DNA from 3 places in the Janthinobacterium pasteuri genome. Region 2 is predicted to be linked to each of the others. Evidence: predicted binding sites of a transcription regulator. Region 2 holds the regulator's gene; each other region holds the start of a gene.
What was found. The regulator HrcA, encoded in region 2, represses chaperone genes, less so after heat shock. The targets are predictions, from matches to a motif close to TTAGCACTCNNNNNNNNNGAGTGCTAA.
Positions count from the first base shown of each region.

Region 1 (3,277 bases), on a different contig from region 2:
TAGCTGCCAGGTTTGGCGTCCGTCCGCGAGGGCGTCAGGCGCACTGCCAACGGGGCAGCATTGCCCAAGCCCTTGTTGCTCCACTGGCGCGTCTTGCCATCCTCTTCATCTTTCAAGGTACGCACGGCGGCCGTCAGCAGTGCTTTCTGTTCCTTCGCATTCAGCTTGGCGATGGTGACATCCGACAAAAAAGGCGGATACACGACGGGCGCCGGGTCCTTGCCCTGCACATCCCACTTGCCGCTGCTCTGCGAACAGGTGCGCCGGCTCAGATCCTGCGATTTGCCGTCCGCCGTGACGACGAATTTCAGGTCGCGGCAGAGGTGCGCCTTCAGACTATGCTCCGTCATGCCGGAGTTGCTGAAGTTATACGTGACTTTCACCAGCACGCCACTGTCGCCGCCGTTGTCCCATACGTGCGCTTCCTGGTCGTCGTCGTCCTTGTTCAAGTCGTTGAACAAATCGTTGAGCAGCATCTTCTTTTCCAGCGGCGTCAGGGTCGCCACGGTGATTTCATCGACAATGGTGGGTGTTTGCGCGGCGGCACTGCCCAGGCAGGCGAGGCCGATGACGGTGGCGCCCAGCAGGCGCAGGACGGGATGGGAAAGCGGGAATGGCATGGTGTTCTTTCTGGTGCAAGTAGTGATGTGTGGCGATCTTGATATGCAATTACAATCATCTTATCAAATTCCATAGTAAATCTCTGTTTCCTGCGCGTACAGGAACGCCCACCTTCCGGACGGCATGCTAGAGTCGCTGCTGTTGCTGACGCCCGGGAACGCGGCTTGTGCTGGCGCAAACCCTGTGCAGATGCAGGCTCTGCTCAGCATCTATCTATATGTTCCTCTTGAATAAGCCCTTGAAGTTGACCCATACCGTCCCTATAATTAGCACTCGTTAGTAGAGAGTGCTAACAAACTCTTTCGTAGCAATCATCAGGACTGATGGTGCTTGCCAGACCACTGCAGGGAACGCTACGCGGCGGGCGACGCCGCGATGCACCACTGCCGGATACAGGCAAGGACAGGATGACCTGGGGTTTGCTTGACCGTTGCGGGCTGCTTTCAACGGCGGTCACTGAAAGCACGTCTGGCGCTGTGCCAGGCATGTATTCATTTAGCAACACTTATCCATTGAACTTTAAGGAGTTTTGTATGAATCTGCGCCCATTGAACGATCGCGTCATCGTCAAACGCCTCGACCAGGAAACCAAAACTGCGTCCGGCCTCATCATTCCTGATGCAGCTGCTGAAAAACCGGATCAAGGCGAAGTCCTTGCCGTAGGCAATGGCAAGATTCTCGACGACGGCAAAGTCCGTCCTCTGGATGTCAAAGTGGGCGACCGCGTCCTGTTCGGCAAGTACGCCGGCCAAACCGTCAAAGTTGACGGCGATGAGCTGCTGGTCATGCGCGAAGAAGACATCATGGCGATCGTCGTCAAGTAATTGTTTCCACGTTGTAGACAGATACATCCCGAAACTCAGGAGAATTGAACATGGCAGCTAAAGAAGTAGTATTCGGCGACGCAGCGCGCGCCAAGATGGTCGAAGGCGTCAATATCCTCGCCAACGCAGTCAAAGTAACGCTGGGCCCGAAAGGCCGCAACGTCGTCCTGGAGCGCTCGTTCGGCGCCCCTACCGTCACCAAGGATGGTGTGTCGGTAGCGAAAGAAGTTGAACTCAAAGACAAGCTCATGAACATGGGCGCGCAAATGGTCAAGGAAGTTGCTTCCCGCACCAGCGACAACGCCGGCGACGGCACCACCACCGCGACCGTGCTGGCACAAGCCATCGTACGCGAAGGCATGAAGTTCGTTGCCGCTGGCATGAACCCGATGGACCTGAAGCGCGGTATCGACAAAGCAGTTGCTGCGACCGTCGAAGAACTGGCAAAAATCGCCCGTCCTTGCACCACGACCAAAGAAATCGCCCAAGTTGGCGCGATCTCGGCGAACTCGGACTACTCGATCGGCGAGCGTATCGCTGAAGCGATGGAAAAAGTCGGCAAAGAAGGCGTGATCACCGTGGAAGACGGCAAGTCGCTGAACGACGAGCTGGATATCGTTGAAGGTATGCAGTTCGACCGCGGCTACCTGTCGCCATACTTCATCAACAACCCAGAGAAACAAGTTGCCGTACTGGACAGCCCATTCGTCCTGCTGTGCGACAAGAAAATCTCGAACATCCGTGACCTGCTGCCGGTACTGGAACAAGTCGCGAAAGCTGGCCGTCCACTGCTGATCATCGCAGAAGACATCGAAGGCGAAGCGCTGGCAACCCTGGTTGTGAACAACATCCGCGGCATCCTGAAAACTTGCGCAGTGAAAGCACCTGGCTTCGGCGACCGCCGCAAAGCCATGCTGGAAGACATCGCTGTCCTGACCGGCGGCCAAGTGATCGCTGAAGAAGTCGGCCTGACCCTGGAAAAAGTGACCCTGGCCGAACTGGGCCAGGCGAAACGCATCGAAGTGGGCAAGGAAAACACCATCGTTATCGATGGCGCCGGCGAAGCTGCCTCGATCGAAGCACGCGTGAAACAAGTGCGTGTACAGATCGAAGAAGCGACCTCGGACTACGACCGTGAAAAACTGCAAGAGCGCGTAGCCAAACTGGCTGGCGGCGTTGCCGTGATCAAGGTTGGCGCAGCCACCGAAGTCGAAATGAAAGAGAAAAAAGCCCGCGTTGAAGATGCACTGCACGCTACCCGCGCTGCCGTGGAAGAAGGCATCGTACCTGGCGGCGGCGTAGCCCTGCTGCGCGCACGCGCCAACATCACGGTCAAGGGCGACAATCCTGATCAAGATGCCGGTATCAAGATCGTCCTGCGCGCAATGGAAGAGCCACTGCGCATGATCGTGCAAAACGCTGGCGAAGAAGCTTCGGTCGTCGTGGCAGCCGTACTGGCTGGCACGGGCAACTACGGCTACAACGCTGCCAACGGCACGTATGGCGACATGGTTGAAATGGGTGTCCTGGACCCAGCCAAAGTGACCCGTTCGGCGCTGCAAAACGCCGCTTCGATCGCTTCGCTGATGCTGACAACCGACTGCATGGTCTGCGAAATCGCTGACGACAAAGCAGGCGGCGGCATGGGCGGCGGCATGGGTGGTATGGGCGGCATGGGCGGCATGGACGGCATGATGTAATGCCGGCGGCCCTGCGCGCAGGCGACGGCACGCGGGGCCGCACACGCCGGGACAGGACAGGCAGACCAAAAGCTGTTTGCCCCAGCCCGGCAGCCCCGAAAGCTATCTTCTACGGAAGGTAGCTTTTTTTTC
Region 1 is NZ_JBNYXS010000001.1:29,032-32,308, forward strand. It holds gene ACQ4WN_RS00140 (hypothetical protein) at 1-620, opposite strand, end outside; gene groES (co-chaperone GroES) at 1,155-1,445, shown strand; gene groL (chaperonin GroEL) at 1,496-3,145, shown strand.
Region 1: groES (co-chaperone GroES) is a predicted target of HrcA. The motif match lies at 888-914, and genes of this name have one in related genera.

Region 2 (3,277 bases):
GCCTCGATCAGGATATGGCCCATGCGGCCACTGGCGCCAGCGATGGCGATTTTCAGTTCAGTCATTTTATTCTCTTACAACAACTTATTTGGTGGGTTCGGCAGCAGGTGCAGGCTCGGCGGCAGGCGCCGGCGCAACGTCAGGTTTGCTCACAGGAATGGCAGGAGCAGCATCGGCCGGCACGGGCACGGCGCTCGGCGCCACGGGCGATGGCACGGCAGCGGCAGGCACGTCGGCCTTGGCGACCTTGGCGAACGGCGACGGACCGGCGATGCGGTCAATGTATTCTTTCTCCGTCGGCAAGTTGCCGCCTTCGAAACGTTCAACCTTGCCATCCTTGCCGAAGTAGACGACCACGCGGCTGCTGGTGGTTTCGCCACTGCCCCGTGCCAGGCGGAATGGATAATCCCAGCGGTCGGCATGGAAAATATCGGTCAGCAGCGAGGTGCCGAGGACGAAGCGCACCTGGTCGCGCGTCATGCCCACTTTCAACTGGGCCAGCATCTCTTCGGAGACAAAGTTGCCTTGTTGAATGTCAGGACGATACGGCGAGAAAAACCACATGAATTTTTGCAGTGGCGTAATGGTGGTGGTTTGTGCGCCCTGTTCGGGGACCACTTCCTTGCCTTCTTTTTGGCTCGCTGCCGGCTTTTCGCCAAGGATGCCGCGGCTGGCGCAGCCGGACATGGCCAGCGCGACACAGACCATGCCTGCCACGACTGGTGCTCGAAATGAAATACGGTGCCAGAGAGATGGCAATACAGCCGGTGTTACGCGCATAAATGACCTCAATTGGATGAACAAAACGCCAGGAGTGACCGGCCCGCCAAAAAATGCATATTTTGGCACTCCCCGACAAAACGCTATATGATAAAGCACCTGACCCACATACGAGCAACAAACATGAGTAACAATCCTAGTGATCTCAAGGCAAGCGGCCTGAAAGCCACCCTGCCACGCCTGAAGATACTCGATATCTTCCAGAGTAGCCCGGTACGCCACCTGACAGCAGAAGACGTCTATAAAATTCTGCTGGCCGACAATATGGATGTCGGTTTGGCAACTGTCTACCGTGTCCTGACGCAGTTTGAACAGGCAGGCTTGCTTAACCGCAACCATTTTGAAACCGGCAAGGCAATTTTCGAACTCAACGAAGGTTCCCACCACGATCACCTGGTGTGCCTCGACTGTGGCCGGGTCGAAGAATTCTTCGACGAAGAGATCGAAAGCCGCCAGCAAAAAGTGGCTGAAGAGCGCGGCTTCAAGATCGCCGAACACGCGTTGGCCATCTACGGCAACTGCATCAAGACAGCTTGCCCGCATAAAACAGCGTGATGCTTGCCGGCTGCTCCCACGGGGCGGCTGGCGCAGCATTGAGCAGCATCAATGATGGCTGAGCGCGCTTGACAGTAACTTAGCCGTAATATCAACGATCGGAATGACACGCTCGTAAGCCATGCGCGTCGGTCCGATCACTCCCAACGTTCCCACGATCTTGCCGTTGACTTCATACGGCGCCGTCACCACGCTCATCTCATCCATCGGCACCAGGTTCGACTCGCCGCCGATGAAAATCTGCACGCCCGTCGCCTTGCTCGACACGTCGAGCAACTGCATCAAGCCCGTTTTTTGCTCGAACATGTCGAACATCTGGCGCAGCGAATGCATATTCGATGACAGATCGCTCACGCTGAGCAAGTTGCGCTCGCCGGAAATCACCATGTCATCGCTATGGTCAGCCATCGCTTCGCTACCCGCTTCCACCGCCGCCTGCATCAGGCTGCCCATGTCGTCGCGCAACTGGCGCAATTCGCCCTGCAGGCGCACGCGCACGGCATCGAACGACAGGCCGCCATAATTCTGGTTGATGTAATTGGCCGATTGCACCAATTGCGCCGGCGTGTAGTCGGCCTCCGTCAGCAGCAGGCGGTTCTGCACGTCGCCGCCCGGAGCAACGATGACGAGCAGGATGCGCTTTTCGGACAGGCGCAGGAATTCAATTTGCTGGAACACGGATTCCCGGCGCGGACTGAGCACCACGCCGGCAAACTGCGACAGCGACGACAGCATCTGCGCCGCGTTGGCGATGGTTTTCTGCGGCTGCGGCGTCTGCAGGCGCATGCGCGACTCCACCAGATGCTCATCCAGATGCCGGACGGTCAGCAAGGTGTCGACAAAGATGCGGTAGCCACGCGGCGTGGGTATGCGGCCGGCCGAGGTATGGGGGCTGGACACATAACCGAGCTCTTCCAGGTCAGCCATGATGTTGCGGATCGTGGCCGGCGACAGGTCCAGGCCGGAAATTTTCGACAAGGCGCGCGAACCGACCGGCAGGCCGTCGGCGATATATCGCTCGACCAGGGCTTTCAGCAGTGTTTGGGCACGTGTATCGAGTTGCATGGTGTTTTAGGTAAGCAAATATTCTTTAAACAAGCATATTATTAAGCAGGCGGCAACGAAGGCGGCCGAACGTGCATCAACAGCGCCTATTATGCACGTTCGCCCGTCCAGCGGCGCTCAATCTTGCAGTTGCTGCTGCAGCCACAGCAGCAACTCGTCAAAGTTGGCGCAGATGGCGTCGGGCTGCACGCCGGCGGCCAGGTGCGCGTCGCTGCCCTTGCGGTTCATCCAGACGGCACGCATGCCCGCCCCCTGCGCTCCCGTCACGTCGAAATACAAATCGTCGCCGACATACACGGCTTCATGCGGCGCCACGTCCAGCGCGGCGCAAGCGGCCAGGAAGATGCTGGCGTCGGGCTTGGCCACGCCAAACTCGCTGGCGGCTATCGATACCTTGAAATGCTGCGCCAGGCCGATAATTTCAAGGTCCGCATTGCCATTCGAGATGGAACCGACCAGCATGCGCTGCGCCATCCAGGCCAGACCCGGCAAGACGTCGTCATACGGCTGGACGCGGTTGCGCGCAGCCAGGAATTGCAAGATGGCCCCGTCGACCAGGGCGGCATCCTCGCCAGCAGCCTCGAAGGCGGCCAGCAAGCCGGCGCGGCGCAACTCGATCAGGTTGCCATGGAAATGCGGTTGTTCCTTGAGCATGGCCAGACGGTGCTGGCGCAGCACCTCGATGGAAAACTGCTGCGCCACCTTGGGCGCATGCGTGGCCAGCCAGTCGTGCAACAGGGTTTCGGCGGCGGCAATCACGGGCGCAATGGGCCACAAGGTATCGTCGAGATCGAACAGGATGGCCTTGGGCGGCACGGCGGGTTTGACAGGGGCAAGGGACATGGGACTCACAATGGATGCTGCGTCACAGTGCGCA
Region 2 is NZ_JBNYXS010000004.1:120,444-123,720, reverse strand. It holds gene dapB (4-hydroxy-tetrahydrodipicolinate reductase) at 1-65, opposite strand, end outside; gene ACQ4WN_RS06255 (outer membrane protein assembly factor BamE) at 85-708, opposite strand; gene fur (ferric iron uptake transcriptional regulator) at 904-1,335, shown strand; gene hrcA (heat-inducible transcriptional repressor HrcA) at 1,384-2,400, opposite strand; gene ACQ4WN_RS06240 (HAD family hydrolase) at 2,518-3,243, opposite strand.

Region 3 (3,277 bases), on a different contig from region 2:
GCCGCCCTCGACAAAGTGGGATTGCTGGACCGCGCCATGGCGCGTCCGCTGTCGCTGTCGGGCGGGGAACAGCAGCGCGTGTCGATCGCGCGCGCCATCGTCAACCGGCCGCAGATCATCCTGGCCGACGAACCGACGGCCAACCTGGACCGCGCCAGCGCCAACAAGGTGCTCGACGCCCTGAAAGCGTTTCATTCGGTGGGCGTGACCTGCCTCATTTCCAGCCATGACGAACAGATGCTCGACGCCGCCGCCCGTGTGATCCACCTGAAAAACGGCCAGCTGGTGGCCATCGACAAGGCCACGCAGGCGCCCGTCTTCGCGCCGCCCGATCCCGATTTCGCCCCGCCACCTGGCCCGGACGACGCGCAGGGAGAGCAGGCATGAGAGGCTGGTTCCGTCAACACCGCTTCGCCCTGGGTTCGGCGCTGATTCATTTGCGCAAGTCGCCGGGCGGCTTTTTATTGAACGTGCTCGTCGTCGCCATCGCCCTGTCGCTGCCATTCGCCGGCTTGACCATGCTAGACAATGTGCGCCCCATGTCGGAGCAGATGTCCGTCGACCCGGAAATCAGCGTTTTCCTGAAGATCGACACGCCGCGCGAGCAAGCCGTGGCCCTGGCCAGCGCCATGCGCAAGATCGTGGGCGCACAAAAGGCGAAGATTGTCTTCATCCCGCGCGAACAGGCGCTCGACACCCTGAAAAACAAGAACGGCCTGGCCGACGTGCTCAGCACCCTGGGCGACAATCCCCTGCCCGACAGCTATGTGCTGAAACTCGATGCCTTCAGCAGCGCCAGCGAAGCGCAGGATGTCGATGCGGTGGCGGAACAGTTGCGCCAGCTGCCATTCGTGGAATCGGCGCAAGTCGATTCGGCCTGGGTCAAGCGCCTGGCGGCCCTGCTCGGCGTGCTGCGCCTGGTGCTGCTGCTGCTGGCGATCACTTTGGGCGTAGCCGTGATCGCCGTGGTCTTCAATACCATCCGCCTGCAAGTGATGCAGCAGCGCGATGAAATCAGCATCTCGAAACTGATCGGCGCCACCGACACCTTCATCCACCGCCCCTTCTATTACACGGGTGCCCTGCTGGGCCTGTGCGCCGGTGCGCTGGCACTGGGCGCCGTGGCGCTGGCCTTGCAGCCGCTGAATACCGCGATTGCCGAGTTTGCCCGCCTGTATGCGTCCGAATTCCAGCTGGTGCCGCTGGCGCCGCTGCCGATGGCTGGCTTGCTGGCCGTCAGCGCCGGCCTGGGCCTGATCGGCGCCTTCCTCTGCGTGCAGCGCCACCTGGCGCGCCTGAACTGACCTTCCCTCGCATGGCGGCGCCCCAGGCGTCGCCATACGCCTCACCCTCACCTTGTTTTTTTAGCATCCACCGCATTCCGTGGCTATCTTGATATTTAGCAAGTATTCTTAAGGCTAGCTTCAGCTTGCGGCCGTAGACTATGTCCATTGTCGTAAAGAAGCGTGCGGCCCTTTCAGGCGCGGCCAAACAGGTGCACACTGCAGTGTCCATGCACCCTGGCCGCGTGTTTTAGATAAATTATCAACTAGAAAATCGCCATAGTATTTAGGCTATCAGGACGATTAAATGTGCTGATTGGCACTCTCAGGCAGAGAGTGCTAATATAGGCGCATACCAACCGCAGAACCGCCATGAGCGCCAGATATAGATGGAGCCGCGATCTGCAAAGTGCAAGACCGAATACGCAAAACCGAACAGACAATCAGGCCACGTCGCGTGACATGGCCAACTGGAACAAAGCAAGACTACGAGGGAGAAAACATGACTATGATGTCCGCAACGTCCGCATTGGTTCCGACCAAAAATAATGCGCTGGGCCTCGGGTTCACTGGCAATCTGGGCAATATCGACGCCTATATCTCGGCCGTGAACCGCCTGCCCATGTTGACCCACGACGAAGAAATTTCGCTGGCGAAACGCCTGCGCGAAAAAAATGACCTGGCCGCCGCGCAAGAGCTGGTGCTGTCGCACCTGCGCCTGGTGGTCTCGATTGCCCGCGGCTACCTGGGCTATGGCTTGCCGCATGCCGACCTGATTCAGGAAGGCAATATCGGCTTGATGAAAGCCGTGAAACGTTTCGATCCGGACCAGGGCGTGCGCCTGGTGTCGTACGCCATGCACTGGGTGAAAGCCGAGATGCATGAGTACATCCTGAAAAACTGGCGCCTGGTCAAGGTCGCAACGACGAAGGCCCAGCGCAAGCTGTTCTTCAACCTGCGCAGCCACAAGACGGGCCTGGACGCGATGACGCCGAAGCAGATCGATGCGCTGGCCAAGCTGCTCGACGTGAAGCGCGAAGAAGTGATCGAGATGGAAACGCGCTTGAGCGGCCGCGACATCGCCCTGGAATCGCCCACCGACGATGAAGACGACAAGTTTTCGCCGATCGCCTACCTGTCGTCGGAGCAAAGCGAGCCGACCAAGGTGCTGGAAGCGCAACAAGTCACGCGCCTGCAATCGGAAGGCCTGGAAACGGCCCTGGGCAAGCTGGACGCCCGTTCGCGCCGCATCATCGAAGCACGCTGGCTGGCCAACGACGACGGTTCCGGCGCCACCCTGCACGCTTTGGCAGAAGAGTTCGGCGTATCGGCCGAGCGCATCCGCCAGATCGAAGTAGCGGCGCTGAAAAAAATGAAGGGCGCGCTGGCCTCTTACGTGTAAGCACAAGCAAGGTCGCAATGCAAAAGGCGCCGCAAGGCGCCTTTTAGTTTTACAGTTTAATGTTTATCAACAGATAAACATTGTCAGCCCTTACGCTGCAGCCAAGCCCTTGGTGATCAGCTCGGCGACCAATTCATTCAGATCCGCGTCGCGCTCCTTGGCCAGGGTCTGCAATTGCAAGACCAGATCGCTGTTCAGCTTGACGGCGAATGGCACCAGGCCCAGAGCCTGATCGCGCTTGCGCTGCTCGCGGCGGTCGACGACCACCGCTTCCTTACCGAATGCGCCGGCGCCGGGAACATTCATCTTTCCCATCAGTTTCTTGGCATCGCTTTTCGCCAGAGCAGTTTTTTTCATGGTTGTTTCCTGATTTTCAAAACAGCCATTCTACGCAGTAATCGGCGCGCCGCGTGGCCGGCGCGTCAATTCATCCGCAGCGTGCCAATAGTGCGCCGGAAAAATATCATTTTGTTATTATCATTTTCATCTCTTGCGCGCACGCCGCGTCGGGGAAGCTCCATCTGAAAGGAAAAATATGCATTACCTCCATGACTCCTATCGTCGCTGGCTGTTACCCATATTCATCGCCTGC
Region 3 is NZ_JBNYXS010000016.1:98,670-101,946, reverse strand. It holds gene ACQ4WN_RS16995 (cell division ATP-binding protein FtsE) at 1-387, shown strand, start outside; gene ftsX (permease-like cell division protein FtsX) at 384-1,304, shown strand; gene rpoH (RNA polymerase sigma factor RpoH) at 1,792-2,685, shown strand; gene ACQ4WN_RS16980 (hypothetical protein) at 2,776-3,042, opposite strand; gene ACQ4WN_RS16975 (hypothetical protein) at 3,221-3,277, shown strand, end outside.
Region 3: rpoH (RNA polymerase sigma factor RpoH) is a predicted target of HrcA. The motif match lies at 1,600-1,626, and genes of this name have one in related genera.